Regions from separate parts of the Streptomyces sp. NPDC107562 genome, predicted to be linked through region 2. Evidence: riboswitches for the same ligand, from Rfam matches in the RefSeq annotation. Region 2 holds a riboswitch; the other holds the start of a gene.
What was found. A riboswitch is a leader RNA that binds a small molecule or an ion and turns the genes downstream of it on or off. The one in region 2 is predicted to bind cyclic di-AMP.
Positions count from the first base shown of each region.

Region 1: another riboswitch for cyclic di-AMP. It lies ahead of ACZ7LV_RS32860 (transglycosylase family protein); the one in region 2 lies ahead of ACZ7LV_RS23250 (transglycosylase SLT domain-containing protein).

Region 1 covers NZ_JBVKBE010000016.1:101,229-106,116, reverse strand. The annotation lists gene ACZ7LV_RS32870 (cytochrome P450 family protein) at 1-871, shown strand, start outside; gene ACZ7LV_RS32865 (transglycosylase family protein) at 1,017-2,093, shown strand; cyclic di-AMP (ydaO/yuaA leader) riboswitch at 2,299-2,478, shown strand; gene ACZ7LV_RS32860 (transglycosylase family protein) at 2,482-3,165, shown strand; gene eno (phosphopyruvate hydratase) at 3,460-4,740, shown strand; gene ACZ7LV_RS32850 (FtsB family cell division protein) at 4,851-4,888, shown strand, end outside.
Region 2 covers NZ_JBVKBE010000008.1:250,945-255,832, reverse strand. The annotation lists gene fahA (fumarylacetoacetase) at 184-1,395, opposite strand; gene ACZ7LV_RS23260 (carboxymuconolactone decarboxylase family protein) at 1,631-2,092, shown strand; gene ACZ7LV_RS23255 (HAD family hydrolase) at 2,158-3,033, shown strand; gene ACZ7LV_RS23250 (transglycosylase SLT domain-containing protein) at 2,997-3,479, opposite strand; cyclic di-AMP (ydaO/yuaA leader) riboswitch at 3,483-3,660, opposite strand; gene ACZ7LV_RS23245 (CocE/NonD family hydrolase) at 3,942-4,888, opposite strand, start outside.

The sequences.
Region 1 (4,888 bases), on a different contig from region 2:
CCGGTTCGCCGGCAACGGCTCCGCCGACCTCATCCACGAGTTCGCCTTCCCGCTCCCCATCTACGCCATCTGCGACCTGCTCGGCGTCCCGCCCGAGGACCAGGACGACTTCCGGGACTGGGCGGGCATGATGATCCGGCACGGCAAGGGCCCCCGCGGCGGGGTGGCGCGGTCGGTGAAGAGGATGCGCGGCTACCTCGCCGAGCTGATCCACCGCAAGCGCGAGTCCCTCCCCGCCGAGCCCGCCCCCGGCGAGGACCTCATCTCGGGCCTCATCCGCGCCTCCGACCACGGCGAGCACCTCACCGAGAACGAGGCCGCGGCGATGGCCTTCATCCTCCTGTTCGCCGGCTTCGAGACCACCGTGAACCTCATCGGCAACGGCACCTTCGCCCTCCTCACCCACCCCGCCCAACGCGCCCTGCTCCAGGAGTCGTTGGCCCGTGGTGAACAGGCCCTGCTGGAGACCGGTGTCGAGGAACTCCTGCGCTACGACGGCCCCGTCGAACTCGCCACCTGGCGGTTCGCCACCCAGCCGCTCACCCTCGGCGGCCAGGACATCGCACCCGGCGACCCGGTGCTCGTCGTCCTCGCCGCCGCCGACCGGGATCCGGAGCGGTTCGCGAACCCGGACACGCTCGATCTCTCCCGCCGTGACAACCAGCACCTCGGTTACGGCCACGGCCTCCACTACTGCCTCGGGGCGCCGCTGGCCCGTCTGGAGGGCCGGACCGCGCTGGCCACCCTCCTGACCCGCCTCCCTGACCTGCGGCTCGCCGCGGATCCCGCCGAACTGCGCTGGCGGGGCGGGCTCATCATGCGAGGTCTGCGGACGCTGCCGGTGGAGTTCACGCCTGTGCGGGAAAAGTGACGGGCTTTCAACTATGTGATCTTCACGTGATCTGCGCGGCATGAACTTGTGACAAGTGATCGTCTGCCTATACCTTCACCCCTCAGCACGGCCTTTCGGTTTCACCGGCCGCGCAGGTCCCCGCTGTCACGCGAAAGGTCCCCGCATGCTCTCCGGGAACGGTCGTCACCGTCGCCCCCGTCAGGCGCCCGCACTCGTCGTCGCGGCCGGCGTGACCGGCTCCGCCATCGCCCTCCCCCTCCTCGCCGCCACCGGCGCGAGCGCGGCCAGTGGGACGACCTGGGACCGGGTCGCCGAGTGCGAGACCGGCGGCTCCTGGAGCGCCGACACGGGCAACGGCTCCTACGGCGGACTCCAACTCTCCCAGCGGGACTGGGAGAAGCACGGCGGCCTCACCTATGCCGCGAGCGCGGACCTGGCCAGCCGTTCGCAGCAGATCGCCGTCGCCGAGAAGGTCCTCGCGGACCAGGGCGTCGGCGCCTGGGCGACCTGCGGCCCGCTGGTGGGGCTGGAAGCGGACTCCGAGTCGGCCACGGTCGACACGGGTGTGGTCGGTGACGCGTCCAGTACGCCGCTCTACACGAGAAGCGGCGATACGGGCGGTCTGTCCAACTCGCTCGGATTGTCCCACTCGTCCGGTCGCGCCTCCTCCGGCGCCTCCGACCGGGACGGCGATGCCAAGGGGTCCGGCAGCTCCCGCGGTGCCGGGGAGTCCCGCACACCCGCGAACTCCGCGAACCCTTCGGAATCCGGCGAATCCACCCCGTCCGGCGGCTCCAGCTCCCCGGGTGCCGAGGGCTCGACCTCGCCCGGCTCCGGCGAGTCCACCGGTTCCAGCGAATCCCCCGAATCGGGCGAATCTCCCTCAAGTTCCTCGCCCTCGGGCGTGCCTTCGAGCACCCCGAGCGCCTCGAACCTCACCGGCACGGGCCTCCTCGGCTCCGGCAAGCACCGGGGAGGCAGTGCGGACGAGGACGGCGAGCGCGCCGGCGGCTCCTCGGGGCGGCACGCCTCGCGGGACGGTGCCGCCGGGCGTCCGGGCCTCGACGACGCGTACACGGTCCAGGACGGCGACACCCTCTGGGGCATCGCCGACTCCCTTGGCGTGCAGGGTGGATGGGCCTCGCTGTACGTCGTCAACCAGGACGCCCTCGGTGGCGACCCGGACCACATCGTCCCCGGTCAGTCGCTGGATGTCGGCGCGGAGTCGGTCGGCAGGTAGGGCGGGAAACGGCCCGGGAACAGCGGGAGTTCACGTCACACTTCGAGCCGAATGTCCGATTTGGTGAAAGTGTGGGATGAGTCTCAGAAGCCCTGATCGTCTTTGAAATTCCGTCGATCGCCTGTCTACGGTCGTGACCGCTCGTCACCACGAGCCCCGGGTGCCGCAACGCCGAATCCTGCCAGCGGCCCTCCGGGAACAGTCGTCGCGTCAAGCGCCGTAGGCAGGAGCGGGGGACCCAAGGTAGGTGCCGGACCCGGCAGTTGAGGAGACTCAGCGCCGGAACCGGCTTGGGGTGAAGCCACGCCTCCCAGGGAGGTGTGGCCGGGCAACTCAACCGGCCCGAACCCGACAGCTCACCTCGCAGGCGTCGGTGAGGGGATCAACCATGCTGTTTTCCAGCAAGGGCAAGCACCGTCGTGCGTCCAAGACCGTTCGCGCCATCGCCGCCGTCGGCGTCACCGGCGCCGCCGCCGTCGCCGCCCCGCTGATGGCGGCCGGCAGCGCCTCCGCCGCCACGGCCTCCGAGTGGGACGCCGTCGCCCAGTGCGAGTCCGGTGGCAACTGGTCCATCAACACCGGCAACGGTTACTACGGCGGTCTGCAGTTCTCCGCCTCCACCTGGGCCGCGTACGGCGGCACGCAGTTCGCCGGCACGGCCGACCAGGCCTCCAAGGAGCAGCAGATCCAGATCGCCGAGAAGGTGCTCGCGGGTCAGGGCAAGGGCGCCTGGCCGGTCTGCGGCACCGGCCTGTCGAACGCCACCTACACCGGCGGCGGAGCCGCCGCCGACGAGTCGCAGAGCACCGGCACCGAGACGCGCGCGACCGAGGAGCAGCCGGCTTCGCGTTCCGCGGAGCGTCCGGCCGCGAAGGAGACCGTCACCACGCCGACCGGCGACAAGGTGAAGAAGGGCGACGGCGAGTACAAGGTCGTCGAGGGTGACACCCTCAGCACCATCGCCGCCGACCACGACGTCAAGGGTGGCTGGGAGAAGCTGTTCCAGCTGAACAAGGACATCGTCGAGGACGCCGACCTCATCTTCCCGGGTCAGCAGCTGCACCTGAAGTAGAACGGTCCGCCGCCGACCCGCCGGAGGCCCCCCGGGCTCCCGTGAGGGTCACCCCCCGTCCCCACGGGCTCCCCGCCCCGGTGCGTCTTCCCCCGTACGCACCGGGGCGGGGCTTTTTCGTGCGCCGCTCGCCGTGCGGTGCACCCCCGTCTTTGTTTCGTTCGGAAACAATTTACTCTCGGTTCGGTCCTCTAGAGGGGCGACCGGCTGGCCGATCGCACGGAGCCGGTTAGGCTCGTCTCGCAGAGCCGCCGCGGTCCTGCCCATCGCGTCACATCCACGAAGGAGATGCTCGTGCCGTCCATCGACGTCGTCGTAGCCCGGGAAATCCTGGACTCCCGAGGCAACCCCACGGTCGAGGTCGAGGTCGGCCTCGACGACGGCAGCACGGGTCGTGCCGCCGTTCCGTCCGGCGCTTCCACCGGCGCCTTCGAGGCCATCGAACTCCGCGACGGCGACCCCAACCGCTACCTCGGCAAGGGCGTCGAGAAGGCCGTCCTGGCCGTCATCGAGCAGATCGGCCCGGAGCTCGTCGGCTACGACGCCACCGAGCAGCGCCTGATCGACCAGGCGATGTTCGACCTGGACGCCACCGACAACAAGGGCTCCCTCGGCGCCAACGCCATCCTCGGCGTCTCGCTCGCCGTCGCGCACGCCGCCTCCGAGGCCAGCGACCTGCCGCTCTTCCGCTACCTGGGCGGCCCCAACGCGCACCTGCTGCCGGTGCCGATGATGAACATCCTGAACGGCGGCTCGCACGCCGACTCCAACGTGGACATCCAGGAGTTCATGATCGCCCCGATCGGCGCGGAGTCCTTCTCCGAGGCCCTGCGCTGGGGCACCGAGGTCTACCACACCCTCAAGAAGGTGCTGAAGGGCAAGGGCCTGGCCACCGGCCTCGGCGACGAGGGCGGCTTCGCCCCGAACCTCGGCTCCAACCGTGAGGCCCTCGACCTCATCCTCGAGGCCATCAAGGAGGCCGGCTACACCCCCGGCGAGCAGATCGCCCTCGCCCTCGACGTCGCCGCCTCCGAGTTCTACAAGGACGGCGTCTACACCTTCGAGGGCAAGGACCGCTCGGCCGCCGAGATGACCGAGTACTACGCGGAGCTCGTCGACGCGTACCCGCTGGTCTCCATCGAGGACCCGCTGTTCGAGGACGACTGGGAGGGCTGGAAGACCATCACCGAGAAGCTCGGTGACAAGGTCCAGCTCGTCGGCGACGACCTGTTCGTCACCAACCCGGAGCGCCTGGCCCGCGGCATCGAGGACGGGGCCGCCAACGCCCTGCTCGTCAAGGTCAACCAGATCGGCTCCCTGACCGAGACCCTGGACGCCGTCGAGCTGGCCCAGCGCAGCGGCTTCAAGTGCATGATGTCCCACCGCTCCGGCGAGACCGAGGACGTCACCATCGCCGACCTCGCCGTCGCCACCAACTGCGGCCAGATCAAGACCGGCGCCCCGGCCCGCTCCGAGCGCGTGGCCAAGTACAACCAGCTGCTGCGCATCGAGGAGATCCTCGACGACGCCGCGGTGTACGCCGGCCGCAGCGCCTTCCCCCGCTTCAAGGGCTGAGCGACGCCCTCGTAGGAAGCGTCGTCCGTACGTCCCCGCACCCGGTCCCGTACCGTGTGCGGGGACGTACGCGCGTGTGCACCACGCAGGCATGGGGAGGCGAGAGCCAGATGGCCGTGAAGGAACGGGACCGTTTCTCCACCGCGAC
Region 2 (4,888 bases):
GGGCGGCTTGGGGTCGGTGCTGGTCGGTGCGGTGCGGTGCGGTGTGGTGCGGTACGTATCTCAAGGCGTACGGCGTACGCCGCATGCCGCACAGGCCCGCGCCGCAGACCGCACCGCCCGCCGTCAGTATGACGGTGACGGGCGGTCGCGGTCAGCGCCGAAGCCGCCGCTGTCGTGGAAACCTCACTCCGCCACGACGCGTCCCGTCACCTCGCCGAGCCCCACGCGCACGCCACCCGCGCCCGGAGCCCAGGCCGTCATCGTCACGACGTCGCCGTCCTCCAGGAACGTGCGCTTGCCGTCGGGCAGTTCGATGACGTCGCGGCCGTTCCAGGTCAGCTCCAGGAGCGAGCCGCGCTCGCCCTCGCCGGGGCCGCTGACCGTGCCCGAGCCGTAGAGGTCGCCGGTGCGCAGGGAGGCGCCATTGACGGTCATGTGGGCCAGTTGCTGGGCCGCCGTCCAGTACATGGTGGAGAAGGGCGGTTCCGCGACGACGTGGCCGTTGAGGGCGACGGAGATCCGCAGGTCGTAGCCGCCGGGCTCCTCCTCGGTGTCGTCCAGGTAGGGCAGCAGGGGGTGCGTCCGCGCGGGCGGGGCCACCCGCGCCTCGTCCAGGGCGTCCAGCGGGGTGATCCAGGCCGACACCGAGGTGGCGAAGGACTTGCCGAGGAAGGGGCCGAGGGGGACGTACTCCCAGGCCTGGATGTCGCGGGCGGACCAGTCGTTGAGGAGGCACAGCCCGAACACGTGGTCGCGGAAGCCGGACAGCGGCACGGGCGTGCCCATCGCCGAGGGGACGCCGACCACGAAGCCGACCTCGGCCTCGATGTCCAGGCGGACGGACGTGCCGAAGACCGGTTCGGCGTCGGCCGGGGCCTTGCGCTGGCCGCTGGGGCGGACGACGTCGGTGCCGGAGACGACGACGGTGCCGGCGCGGCCGTGGTAACCGATCGGCAGGTGCTTCCAGTTGGGCGTCAGGGAGTCCGCGGCGTCGGGGCGGAAGATCTGGCCGACGTTGCGTGCGTGGTTCTCGGACGCGTAGAAGTCGACGTAGTCCGCGACCTCGAAGGGCAGGTGCAGGGTCACCGAGGACAGCGGGTGCATCAGGGGCGCGAGGGACTCGCGGTGGGACGGCACGGTGACCCAGGCCGTCAGTGCGCGCCGGACGTCGGACCAGGCCGTGCGGCCCGCGGCGAGCAGCGGGCCCAGGGTCGGGCGGGCCAGCAGTTCGGCGTACGGGGAGCCGAGCGCCAGTGCCGCCGCGCCGGCGTCGAGGACGTGGTCGCCGAGACGGACGCCCACGGTCCGTTCGGCGGACCCGGCGGGCGAGAACACGCCGTACGGAAGGTTGTGCGGACCGAAGGGGTCGCCCTCGGGGACATCGAAGGGGGGCATGGGGTGCTGCCTCACTTTCGTACGCGCGGTCCATGCGGTCGCGGATCACGTTACGGCGGCGGCACCTGTCTTGGGCAGTGTCCGACAGGCCGGAAAGATTCCGAATGTCCCGAAAGGTGTAGCGCGCCGCCGGACAGAAGATCCGTCCCGTCGATCCGTCACAACGACCGCCCCCGATCCGTCAGTGCGGTGAAGGCAAGGATCGCACCGGTCACTGACAACAGGAGGCACCACCATGCAGGCACGGATGACGAACCCGGCGTACGTCCTCCCGGGCGCGCTGAAGGGCGTCGGGGCGCTCCTCCAGGCCATCGGGGAGAGCGGGCTGGACCGGGAGGTCGCGGAACTGGTCGGGCTGCGGGTCAGCCAGATCAACGGCTGCGGCGCCTGCGTCCACGGACATGTGGACAATCTGCGTAAAGCGGGCGCAAGCGAGGAGCGCATCGCCTCGGTCGCCGCCTGGCGGCACGCGCCTTTCTACAGCGACGCCGAGCGCACCGCGCTGACCCTCGCGGAGACCGTGACGCGGCTGGCGGACCGGTCCGAGGAGGCGGTTCCGGACGGCTTGTGGGACGAGGTCGCCGACCACTTCGACGAGAGGGAACTGTCGGCGCTGATCCTGGCCGTCTCCCTGACGAACCTGTTCAACCGCGTCAACACCACGATCAAGGAGCCGGCGGGCACCACGTGGGGGTGAAAAGCGGACAGTGGGAAGGTAGTTGGGAATGAACGGTGGGGGTCCGGTGTCCGTATTCTCTGATCATGGCCGCACCCACCGCATATGCCGCGCGCACCGAGTACGCGCGCACCGACTACGCCCTCATCGCCACTGACCTGGACGGAACGCTGCTCCGCGGCGACGACACGGTCTCCGACCGCTCGCTCGCCGCGCTCGCGCGGGTCTCGGCGACCGGGGCCCGGCATCTGGTGGTGACCGGCCGGCCGGCGCCGCGGGTACGGCCGCTGCTGGAGATCCTCGGCGGCGGGCTCGCGGTGTGCGGCCAGGGCGCCCAGCTGTACGACGTCGGCGCGGATCGTCTGCTGTGGTCCGTCACGCTGGACCGGGAGCTGGCCGAGACGGCGCTCGGCAAGATCGAGGCCGAGGTCGGCCAGGTGTACGCGGCCGTCGACCAGGACGGCGTCGACGGGCTCACCCTCATCGAGCCGGGCTATCTGATGCCGCACCCCACGCTGCCCGCGGTGCGGATCGATCGTCGCGAGGACCTGTGGTGCGCGCCGATCAGCAAGGTGCTGCTGCGCCATCCGTCGCTGTCGGACGACGAGTTGGCGGCGGTGGCCCGCGCGGTGGTCGGCTCGCTCGCGACCGTCACCATGTCGGGGCCGGGGACGGTCGAGCTTCAGCCGTGCGGCATCACCAAGGCGACGGGGCTGGCGCTGGCGGCCCGGCACCTGGGCCTGAGCCCGGAGCGGACCATCGCCTTCGGGGACATGCCCAACGACATCCCCATGTTCGACTGGGCCGCGTACGGCGTGGCCATGGCCAACGCCCACCCCGAGCTCAAGGCGGTGGCCGACGAGATCACCCTGTCGAACGAGGACGACGGCATCGCCGTCGTCCTCGAACGGCTGCTGGCCGAGGCTCAGTACGGGCCGAAGACGTTGTCGATGGAGCCGTAGCGGTCGGCCGCGTAGTTGCAGGCGGCGGTGATGTTGGCGACCGGGTCGTACGGGTCGTACGCCGTGCCGGTCACGTGGTAGGCCTCGAAGGTGGGGTCGATGACCTGGAGCAGGCCCTTGGACGGGGTGCCCTTGGCGGCGTTGGAGTCCCAGTTGTTGATGGCCTTCGGGTTGCCGGACGACTCGCGCATGATGTTGCGGTAGATGCCGTTGTACGACCCGGGAATGCCGTTCTGCGCCATGACGTCGAGGGACTGGCGGATCCAGCCGTCGAGGTTGTTCGTGTAGTACTTGACGGTCGAGGGCATGGCCGTGGGCGCGGCCGCGGAGGCGCTGGTGGCGCCGATCAGCGGCAGGGCGAGTACGGCGGCGCCGGTGCCTGCGAGGGCGAGCCTGCGGGCGATGCGGGCAGTGCGGGTACGACTGATCTGACCGTTTGCAGTCATGGGGACTGTCCTCTCCGGCGCCTGCGAGGTGAGCTGTCGGGTTCGGGCGGGGAGCTGCCCGGCCGCCTCTTGCGAGTGCGACTTCACCCCGAGCCGTTCCGGTGTGCCGTGGTGTGCGGCGTCCGGTCCGGCGGCCTACCTGGGTCCCCCGCTCCTGCCGTGCGGTGAGTGAGTCCGTCATGGGTGGCGCGGGCGGCGGCAGGATTCGGCGTTCCGCCCGACTCGCCCGGAACGTATGCGAGAGCACATGTCCGAAACAAGAGGTCGTTTCACCTATCGCGGGATTTGATCTTCGAAAGGCGACTTGACCGCTCGTGATCCTTTGCAGCCGAAAAGAGTCAACTCGGCCGTGCGCAAAGGCGGATCGCGGCAGTCGTGTAAGGGACTCGTGAAGACGCCCGAGTGAGCCAACTCACGTGCGGGCAGAAGAATGGCAAATCGGGCAATAGGCCCAAGTCCTAGTCAACCGGCGGTCCGTGGAACGCGCTTCTCCCATGTGCGATGAAAGACCACCTCGGTGCCATAGGTGCAAATCGCCTCATTTGAGGTCAAAAACTCCTCCGCGGTGCAGGTGATCTCCGCACGCGTGCGGACCGTCGTGTCCCAGGCGAGCTCCGGGCGGTGCAGCCGGATCGTCCGGTCCGAGCGGGTGCGGGCGGACAGCGGATCGGCCTCACGGACCGTGTACGTCTCCAGCGTGTCCTCGGTGAGCTCCAGCCCGTCGGGGTACGCGCGCAGGTCGCCGTGGTCCGGACGGACCTCCAGCCGCCACTCGCCCTTGGCCACGTCCCGCACCACCAGGCGCTCGGGATGCGGTTCGTCGAGGGTGGCCGCCTCGGCGGCGCCGAGGGGTGCGGACTGCTCCGGTTCCTCGAACGTGGGGGACGGGACCGCGGTACGCGCGCGTACCGGCAGTTCGAGAGTGCTGCCGGCCGGATCCACGGTGAAGCCGGCCGCCGAGTCCGGCTGGGGCCAGATCCAGGGCCAGTACGCGGAGGCGAGGGAGAGGCGGATGCGGTGGCCGGGCGGGAAGGCGTATCCGATGCCGTCTAGCTCGACGGTGACGTCCTCGGTGGTCCCCGGGGTCCACGGCACGGCCCGGCCCCGCCCCTCGCGCGCCGACAGGTTCAGCACCCCCCGCGTCACCAGCGTCGAGGAGCCGTCCGGTGTCACGTCGCACACGCGCGCGACCACCTGCCCGCGCGGCACCTGCGAGGTCAGCCGCAGCCGCACCCGTGGCCGCCCCAGTACCCAGGTCTCGCGCGCCACCGCGAAGTCGAAGCTCGCCCCGCGCGCGTCCTCCTCCCGCTGGTCCGGCGGCAGGTCGGCCTCCCTGCCGAACGGGAGGAAGCGCCCCGCGTCGACGCCCGTGTGCTGGGGTGACCGGACGAGTACGGGCGCGCCCTGGA